Regions from separate parts of the Streptomyces sp. NPDC002490 genome, predicted to be linked through region 2. Evidence: predicted binding sites of a transcription regulator. Region 2 holds the regulator's gene; each other region holds the start of a gene.
The links. Region 2 encodes HrcA, which represses chaperone genes, less so after heat shock. Its sites were predicted from a motif close to TTNGCACTCNGNNNNNCNGAGTGCNAA; they were not measured.
Positions count from the first base shown of each region.

Region 1: the regulator HrcA is predicted to act here: its motif matches at 1,110-1,136, upstream of groES (co-chaperone GroES).
Region 3: the regulator HrcA is predicted to act here: its motif matches at 1,448-1,474, upstream of groL (chaperonin GroEL).

Region 1 is NZ_JBEOWM010000023.1:19,213-22,486, reverse strand. It holds gene ABT092_RS16695 (polysaccharide deacetylase family protein) at 113-1,009, shown strand; gene groES (co-chaperone GroES) at 1,280-1,588, shown strand; gene groL (chaperonin GroEL) at 1,714-3,274, shown strand, end outside.
Region 2 is NZ_JBEOWM010000002.1:139,092-142,365, reverse strand. It holds gene ABT092_RS01890 (MBL fold metallo-hydrolase) at 1-722, opposite strand, end outside; gene hrcA (heat-inducible transcriptional repressor HrcA) at 914-1,930, shown strand; gene dnaJ (molecular chaperone DnaJ) at 1,931-3,067, shown strand.
Region 3 is NZ_JBEOWM010000018.1:125,243-128,516, reverse strand. It holds gene groL (chaperonin GroEL) at 1-1,290, opposite strand, end outside; gene ABT092_RS14425 (cold-shock protein) at 1,742-1,945, opposite strand; gene ABT092_RS14420 (MoaD/ThiS family protein) at 2,369-2,644, opposite strand; gene thrC (threonine synthase) at 2,770-3,274, opposite strand, start outside.

The DNA.
Region 1 (3,274 bases), on a different contig from region 2:
GCCCGCGCAGCCCGAAGGGCCCGTACGTCCTGAAGTGCCCGCACGCCCCGGAGCACCCGCCAGCGCGGGCCCGAGCGCACGCCGGCGGATCCGCCCCGGAGCGCTCGCCCGGGTGCTCGTCGCCGTCCTCGCCCTCGGTGTCACCGCCACCACCGTCGCGGGTTGCGGCACGGAACCGGCCGAGCCGGCGAAGCCCGCCGCCTCCGCCTCCGGGCAGCCGGGCGGCGCCCCCGGCGCGAAGGGCGCGAAGGAGGCCGTCGAGGACGCCGCCGCCGTCCGCAAGCGCACCGTCGAGGCGGCCCGGCTCGCCACCGCCAAGCGCTGGGGGCTCGCCAAGCCCCCGCTCCTCGCCCCGCCGCCGCCCGCCGTGAAGCCGAGGATCACCACCCGGGACGGGTTCGAGGTCGAGGGGCAGGAGGGCCTGCCGCCGGTCTTCACCACCGTCCCCACCAGGGACAAGGTCGTCTTCCTCACCATCGACGACGGTGCCGACAAGGACCCGGCGCTGATCAGGATGATGGAGGAGCTCCAGGTCCCGTACACCGCGTTCCTCAGCGACTACCTGGTCAAGGAGGACTACGGCTACTTCCGCGCCATGCGCGACGCCGGGGTCACCCTCAACAACCACACCCTGACCCACCCCTACCTGCCGGGCCTGTCCTACGCCCAGCAGAAGCAGCAGATCTGCGGCATGCAGGACGTGATCCAGAAGCAGTACGGGACCCGGCCCACCGTCTTCCGGCCGCCGTACGGGAACTACAACGCCGACACCCTACGCGCCGCCGGGTCCTGCGGCATCCGTCACGTGCCGCTCTGGAACGAGGAGGTCTTCGCCGACCGCTGGGAGTACCGCGAGTGGGACCGCAGCCTGCACCCCGGGGACATCGTGCTCACCCACTTCCGGGGCCGCGGGGACTGGGGCGGCAGCATGCCCGACGCCATGCGCCGCTTCCTGAAGCACGTCACCGACCAGGGCTACGCCGTGGCCAAGCTGGAGGACTACCTCTGACGGGGCGGGACCGCCGGCCGCAGGAGGGTCCCGCTCGCGGCCGAGCGGGCCGCCCGACCGTGCGCGGGGAGCGTGCGGCGGAGCCCGAACGGACGGCGCGTTGGCACTCCGCTTGACCGAGTGCTAATCGCGGTCATAGTCTCGGCCCTGGCACTCTCCACCGGCGAGTGCCAATGCGACAGGCAGGTCCGGCACCCGCGACGACGGATCGACCTGGTCGCCACCCCAGACAATTGACCCCGTGAGATCTCCGAAGGGGGAGGTCGGATCGTGACGACCACCAGCTCCAAGGTTGCCATCAAGCCGCTTGAGGACCGCATCGTGGTCCAGCCGCTCGACGCCGAGCAGACCACGGCCTCCGGCCTGGTCATTCCGGACACTGCCAAGGAGAAGCCCCAGGAGGGCGTCGTCCTGGCCGTGGGCCCGGGCCGGGTCGAGGACGGCAAGCGCGTCGAGCTCGACGTCGCCGTCGGCGACGTCGTCCTCTACAGCAAGTACGGCGGCACCGAGGTGAAGTACAACAACGAGGAGTACCTCGTCCTCTCGGCCCGCGACGTGCTCGCGATCATCGAGAAGTAGTCACCGGGCGTCCCGAGGCGCCCCGTGCTCGTGGAACGTGCCCCTGGCCCCGCGCGAAGCCGGGTGCCGGGGGCGCGTTCCGTTTCACCGCTTCCAGCAGTTTCTGAGAGGGCTGAACCGCTCCCATGGCGAAGATCCTGAAGTTCGACGAAGACGCCCGTCGCGCCCTTGAGCGCGGCGTCAACAAGCTGGCCGACACCGTCAAGGTGACGATCGGCCCCCGTGGTCGCAACGTCGTCATCGACAAGAAGTTCGGCGCGCCGACCATCACCAACGACGGCGTCACCATCGCCCGTGAGGTCGAGGTCGAGGACCCGTACGAGAACCTCGGCGCCCAGCTCGTCAAGGAGGTGGCGACCAAGACCAACGACATCGCGGGCGACGGCACCACCACCGCCACCGTGCTGGCCCAGGCCCTGGTCAAGGAGGGTCTGCGCAACGTCGCCGCCGGTGCTTCCCCGGCCGCCCTGAAGAAGGGCATCGACGCCGCCGTCAAGGCCGTCTCGGACGAGCTCCTCGCCACCGCGCGCCCGATCGACGAGAAGTCGGACATCGCCGCCGTCGCCGGTCTCTCCGCCCAGGACCCGCAGGTCGGCGAGCTGATCGCCGAGGCCATGGACAAGGTCGGCAAGGACGGTGTCATCACCGTCGAGGAGTCGAACACCTTCGGCCTCGAACTGGACTTCACCGAGGGCATGGCCTTCGACAAGGGCTACCTGTCCCCGTACTTCGTGACGGACCAGGAGCGCATGGAAGCCGTCCTGGAAGACCCGTACATCCTCATCCACCAGGGCAAGATCTCCTCCATCCAGGACCTGCTGCCGCTGCTGGAGAAGGTCATCCAGGCGGGTGGCTCCAAGCCGCTGCTGATCATCGCCGAGGACGTCGAGGGCGAGGCCCTGTCGACCCTGGTCGTCAACAAGATCCGCGGCACCTTCAACGCCGTCGCGGTGAAGGCCCCCGGCTTCGGCGACCGCCGCAAGGCGATGCTCGGCGACATGGCCACCCTCACCGGTGCCCAGGTCATCGCCGAGGAGGTCGGCCTCAAGCTCGACCAGGTCGGCCTGGAGGTGCTGGGTTCCGCCCGCCGGGTGACCGTCTCCAAGGACGACACCACCATCGTCGACGGCGCCGGCAACTCCGAGGACGTCGTCGGCCGCGTGGCGCAGATCAAGGCCGAGATCGAGAACACCGACTCCGACTGGGACCGCGAGAAGCTCCAGGAGCGCCTCGCCAAGCTCGCCGGCGGCGTCTGCGTGATCAAGGTCGGTGCCGCGACCGAGGTCGAGCTCAAGGAGAAGAAGCACCGTCTGGAGGACGCCATCTCCGCGACCCGCGCCGCGGTCGAGGAGGGCATCGTCTCCGGTGGCGGTTCCGCCCTGGTGCACGCCGCCAAGGTGCTGGAGGGCAACCTCGGCAAGGAGGGCGACGAGGCCACCGGCGTCTCCGTGGTCCGCCGCGCCGCGGTCGAGCCGCTGCGCTGGATCGCCGAGAACGCCGGCCTGGAGGGCTACGTCATCGTCTCCAAGGTCGCCGACCTGGAGGCCGGCCACGGCTACAACGCCGCCACCGAGGAGTACGGCGACCTGGTCAAGGCCGGCGTCATCGACCCGGTCAAGGTGACCCGCTCCGCGCTGGAGAACGCCGCCTCCATCGCCTCCCTGCTGCTCACGACGGAGACCCTCG
Region 2 (3,274 bases):
AGCTCCGCCCGCTGGGCCCGGACGAAGTCCGCGTCCACCACGGCCCCGTGCCCGGGCACGTACCGCCCGTGCGGACCGCCGAGGGCGAGCACCCGGTCCAGCGCCCCGGGCCAGCGGTCCGGCCAGGCGTCGGGGCCGGCCTGGGGCTCGCCGGACTCCTCGACCAGATCGCCGCAGAACACCACCGGGGGACTCCCGGCGGACCGGTCGCCGACCACCACGACCAGGTCCTGCCCGGTGTGCCCCGGACCCGCGTTCGCCAGGACCACCGACACGCCGCCCAGGTCCAGGGCGCACACGTCCGCCACCTCGACCCCGGGGGCGCGCAGCGCGCCGGCCGCCGCCGCGGCCTCCTCCGGGGCGACCCCGTGCCGCACCGCATCGGTCCGCAGCTCCTCGCGCCCGGTCACCAGGACCGTTCCGAGCCCGCCGGCCCCGTGGACCTCGGCGTCCCGGAACGCCGCCGCTCCGAAGACGTGGTCGAAGTGCGGATGGGTGAGCGCGATGTGCGTCACACCCCGCCCGCCCAGCAGCCGCCCCGTCTGCTCCCGCAGTTCCGCGCCCTCCCGCAGGGTGGACCCGGCGTCCACCAGCAGGGCGCCGCGCTCACCCGCCACCAGTCCGACCGTGCAGTCCCAGCCGGGCAGCCTGCGCCGTCCCACCCGCGGAGCGATCCGCTCCCAACCCTCCGCCGCCCAGGCGATGTCCCGTGTCGTTCGCATGCCGTGACGCTAGATCACCGCCCCCGCGCCCGGGTCGGCGACAGCCGCACGTGTCACGGCCTTGCTCCGGGCACGCCCACCGGCCGTACACTTGGCTGGGGACGCTGGCACTCGAAGGTGATGAGTGCCAAGCTCCGGTCCACCGGGCCGGGCGGGTCCACCGCTGGGGCAGACGGAGCTGGAGGTGCGCGATGCTCAGCGAACGCAGGCTGGAGGTGCTGCGCGCCATCGTCCAGGACTACGTCGGCACCGAGGAGCCGGTCGGTTCCAAGGCGCTGACCGAGCGGCACAGCCTCGGGGTGTCCCCGGCGACCGTCCGCAACGACATGGCGGCGCTGGAGGAGGAGGGGTTCATCGCCCAGCCGCACACCAGCGCCGGGCGCATCCCCACCGACAAGGGCTACCGCCTGTTCGTGGACAAGCTGGCCGGCGTCAAGCCGATGACGGCCCCGGAACGCCGGGCCATCCAGAACTTCCTGGACGGCGCGGTGGACCTCGACGACGTGGTGGGCCGCACGGTCCGGCTGCTCGCGCAGCTGACCCGGCAGGTCGCCGTCGTGCAGTACCCGTCCCTGACCCGCTCCACGGTGCGGCACGTGGAGCTGCTGTCCCTGGCCCCGGCCCGGGTGATGCTGGTCCTGATCACCGACACCGGCCGGGTCGAGCAGCGCATGGTGGACTGTCCCGCCCCCTTCGGCGAGACCTCCCTCGCCGATCTGCGGGCCCGGCTCAACAGCCGGGTCGCCGGCCGGCGCTTCACCGACGTGCCGCAGTTGGTGCAGGACCTGCCCGAGGTGTTCGACGCCGAGGACCGGGGCAGTGTCTCGACCGTCCTCTCCACCCTGTTGGAGACGCTGGTCGAGGAGACGGAGGAGCGGTTGATGATCGGCGGCACCGCCAACCTCACCCGTTTCGGACATGACTTCCCCCTCACCATCCGGCCCGTGCTGGAGGCGCTGGAGGAGCAGGTCGTGCTCCTCAAGCTCCTCGGCGAGGCCGAGTATTCGGGCATGACCGTAAGGATCGGTCACGAGAACGCCCACGAGGGACTCAACTCCACGTCCGTGGTGTCGGTGGGCTACGGTTCGGGCGGCGAGGCAGTCGCCAAGCTCGGCGTGGTCGGCCCGACCCGCATGGACTACCCGGGAACGATGGGAGCAGTACGCGCAGTGGCACGTTACGTCGGACAGATCCTGGCGGAGTCGTAAGTGGCCACGGACTACTACGCCGTACTCGGCGTGCGCCGCGACGCGTCCCAGGACGAGATCAAGAAGGCGTTCCGGAGGCTCGCGCGCGAGCTGCACCCGGACGTCAACCCCGATCCGAAGACCCAGGAGCGGTTCAAGGAGATCAACGCCGCCTACGAGGTGCTGTCGGACCCGCAGAAGAAGCAGGTCTACGACCTCGGCGGCGATCCGCTGTCCCAGTCGGGCGGCGCCGGCGCCGGCGGCTTCGGCGCGGGTGGCTTCGGCAACTTCTCGGACATCATGGACGCCTTCTTCGGCACGGCGTCCCAGCGCGGCCCGCGCTCCCGCACCCGGCGCGGGCAGGACGCGATGATCCGGCTGGAGGTGGAGCTGGACGAGGCGGCCTTCGGGACCACCAAGGACATCCAGGTCGACACCGCCGTGGTCTGCACCACCTGCAACGGCGAGGGCGCCGCGCCCGGAACCAGCGCCCAGACCTGCGACATGTGCCGCGGCCGGGGCGAGGTCTCGCAGATGACCCGGTCCTTCCTCGGCCAGGTCATGACCTCCCGGCCCTGTCCCCAGTGCCAGGGCTTCGGCACCGTGGTGCCCACCCCGTGCCCCGAGTGCGCGGGCGACGGCCGGGTCCGTTCCCGCCGCACGCTGACCGTGAAGATCCCGGCCGGTGTCGACAACGGCACCCGCATCCAGCTCGCCGGCGAGGGCGAGGTGGGCCCCGGTGGCGGTCCCGCCGGTGACCTCTACGTCGAGATCCACGAGCTGCCGCACGCGGTCTTCCAGCGGCGCGGCGACGACCTGCACTGCACGGTGACCATCCCGATGACGGCCGCCGCGCTGGGGACGAAGGTGCCGTTGGAGACGCTGGACGGACTGGAGGAGATCGACATCCGGCCCGGCACCCAGTCCGGCCAGTCGATCCCGCTGCACGGTCGCGGGGTGACCCATCTGCGCGGCGGCGGTCGCGGCGACCTGATCGTCCACGTCGAGGTGCAGACCCCCGCCAAGCTCGATCCGGAACAGGAACGGCTGCTGCGGGAGCTGGCGAAGCTGCGCGGCGAGGAGCGACCGACCGGTCAGTTCCAGCCAGGTCAGCAGGGCCTGTTCTCCCGGCTGAAGGACGCGTTCAACGGCCGCTGACCCGTAGTGCGGTCGCCACGCTCCGTGAGGTGCGCCCCTCCTTCCGAGGTCCGGAAGCGAGGGGCGCACCCTTGTCAACACCCGTGTGGACCAGGGGAGTGGCCGACAATCGCCGCTGTGCGGCTGGTCCAATCCTCAAGTACGCCGCTGACCAGCGACAGCGGCCCGTGATGGCCGATATGCAGAGGAGTACCGGCGGCCGAATAT
Region 3 (3,274 bases), on a different contig from region 2:
CTCCAGCTCCAGCTTGTCGAAGACGGCGGACGCCTGGAGCAGGGCCACGCCACCACCGGCGACGATGCCCTCCTCGACGGCGGCCTTCGCGTTGCGGACGGCGTCCTCGATGCGGTGCTTGCGCTCCTTGAGCTCCACCTCGGTGGCGGCACCGGCCTTGATGACGGCCACGCCGCCGGCGAGCTTCGCCAGGCGCTCCTGGAGCTTCTCGCGGTCGTAGTCCGAGTCGGAGTTCTCGATCTCGGCGCGGATCTGGTTCACGCGACCGGCGACCTGGTCGGTGTCACCGGCACCGTCGACGATGGTGGTCTCGTCCTTGGTGATGACGACCTTGCGGGCGCGGCCCAGGAGGTCCAGGGTCGCGTTCTCCAGCTTGAGGCCGACCTCCTCGGAGATGACCTCGCCGCCGGTCAGGATGGCGATGTCGCCGAGCATGGCCTTGCGGCGGTCGCCGAAGCCCGGGGCCTTGACGGCGACGGACTTGAAGGTGCCGCGGATCTTGTTGACGACCAGGGTCGACAGGGCCTCGCCCTCGACGTCCTCGGCGATGATCAGCAGCGGCTTGCCGGACTGCATGACCTTCTCCAGCAGCGGCAGCAGGTCCTTGACGTTGCCGATCTTGGAGTTGGCGATCAGGATGTACGGGTCGTCCAGGGACGCCTCCATACGCTCCATGTCGGTGGCGAAGTACGCCGAGATGTAGCCCTTGTCGAAGCGCATGCCCTCGGTGAGTTCCAGCTCCAGACCGAAGGTCTGGGACTCCTCGACGGTGATGACGCCTTCCTTGCCGACCTTGTCCATGGCCTCGGCGATGAGGTCGCCGATCTGGGTGTCGGCGGCGGAGATGGAGGCGGTGGAGGCGATCTGCTCCTTGGTCTCCACGTCCTTGGCCTGCTCCAGCAGGGCGGCGGAGACGGCCTCGACGGCCTTCTCGATGCCGCGCTTGAGGGCCATCGGGTTGGCGCCCGCGGCGACGTTGCGCAGACCCTCGCGGACCAGCGCCTGGGCGAGGACGGTCGCGGTCGTCGTGCCGTCACCGGCGACGTCGTCCGTCTTCTTCGCGACCTCCTTGACCAGCTCGGCGCCGATCTTCTCGTAGGGGTCTTCGAGCTCGATCTCCTTGGCGATGGAGACACCATCGTTGGTGATCGTGGGGGCGCCCCACTTCTTCTCAAGGACGACGTTGCGGCCCTTGGGGCCGAGGGTGACCTTGACGGCGTCGGCGAGCTGGTTCATACCGCGCTCAAGGCCGCGCCGCGCCTCCTCGTCGAACGCGATGATCTTGGCCATGTGAAGTGGTCCTCCCGGACTGAAGGGGGTCCTACCCGCGCCCTTACGGCGTGGGAGCGGATGGTTCGGACCGCGCTGGCGCCCGCGACGGACGGCCTACGACACCGGGTGAGGGATGCCCCCGCCCGGTCCGCGGGCCTCACCGACCCGGTCCTTCGTAGCACTCTCACTCGTAGAGTGCTAACGCCAATGATTAGCACTCGACAGGTGCGAGTGCAAGCGGCTTGCCCTTGCGACATACCGCCGCCATCGCTTCCGTGCAGGTCAGGGCGGTTCGGCCAACCGAAGCACGACCGGGGCGCGACCGAATGCGGGAACGGTGTCGCCGGGGCGCGGGGGCGCGACAGGGGGCGGGCGGGAACGGGCGGCGGGCGGGGGCGGACAGCACGGAGGGTCCGCACCCTGTCGGGGTGCGGACCCTCCGGAACGTCGCAGCCAGTCGACGCCGGCGTCAGACGGCCAAACGGACCATATCGGCCTGCGGCCCCTTCTGACCCTGCGAAATCTCGAACTCGACCCGCTGACCCTCTTCGAGGGTGCGGTACCCGTCCATCTGGATGGCGCTGTAGTGGACGAAAACATCCGCACCACCGTCGACCGCGATGAAGCCGTAGCCCTTCTCCGCGTTGAACCACTTGACGGTGCCCTGAGCCATGCCTAACTCCCCTATTACTGGCCCTTGCACAGGACCGCACTTCGCGGGCCCGGGTCAGACCTCCACCCCCCAACGGTTGGGGGTGTGCGCCGGAACGCGTCGACCGCCGCTGAATGTATCTGTCCAACTGCCGTCTGCAACAGGTCAACTGGACGAGAAATCCGGGGACGGCCGCTCGGAGAAAGGCGGATGACCGGCGCGAATTCAGGGCAACTCGGGCCGGTCAAATGTGATGAAAGGGCCAATTCGGTAATGCTCTTTGGCTGCTTCTTGTCGGCGCGCGGCTGAGAAGTCATATGTGTGAAGCACAAATGCGCGAGCCATTTCCCCAACCCTACCGCGTTCAATCCTCATGAATGACCCCCTCCGCTTCTCTTGCGGAGGGGGTCGAGGTGATGACGGAGCGTCAGCCCCGGCGGAGGCTCAGCCGCCGGCGACGGCCGGGATGATCGAGATGCCCGCGCCGTCCGGGGTGGCGGTGGCGAGGCCCTGCTCGAAGCGGACGTCGTCGTCGTTCACGTACACGTTGACGAAGCGGCGCAGCTTGCCCTGGTCGTCCAGGACCCGACCGGCGATGCCCGCGTGGTTCTTCTCCAGGTCGGCGATGACCTCGCTGAGGGTCGCCCCCTCGGCGGGAACCTCGGCCTGGCCGCCGGTGTACGTGCGCAGGATGGTCGGGATGCGAACGGTGACACTCATGAGAAGACCTTTCCGGTCGTTTCCGGAGAGAACCGGAGAGAAGTGGAGGGAAGGGGAGGGAAGGGCGGGGGGAGTTTCGCGACCTCCCGCCCCGGGGACGTCAGGGGGCGGGAGGGGGTGGCGGTTCAGTCGGTGGCGAGGCCCGCCGCACGGAAGGCGTCGAGGTTCGGCTTGATGGTCGCGGTGGGACGGGCCCGGTCGGCGACCGCGTCCAGGGTCTTGAGCCCGTCGCCGGTGTTGATGGCGACGGTGGTCAGCGTCGGGTCGAGCTGCCCGCTCTCGATGAGCTTCTTGGTGACGCCGAGGGTGACGCCGCCCGCGGTCTCCGCGAAGATGCCCTCGGTCCGGGCCAGCAGCGAGATCGCCTCGACGACCGCGGTGTCGTCCACGTCCTCCACCGCACCGCCGGTGCGCCGGGCGATGTCGAGGACGTAGGGGCCGTCCGCCGGGTTGCCGATGGCCAGCGACTTGGCGATGGTGTCGGGCTTCTGCGGGCGGACCACGTCGTGGCCGGCCTTGAAGGCGGTGGAGACCGGGGAGCAGCCGGTGGCCTGGGCGCCGAAGATCTTGTAGGGCTTGTCGGCGACCAGCCCGAGCTTGATCAGCTCCTGGAGGCCCTTGTCGATCTTC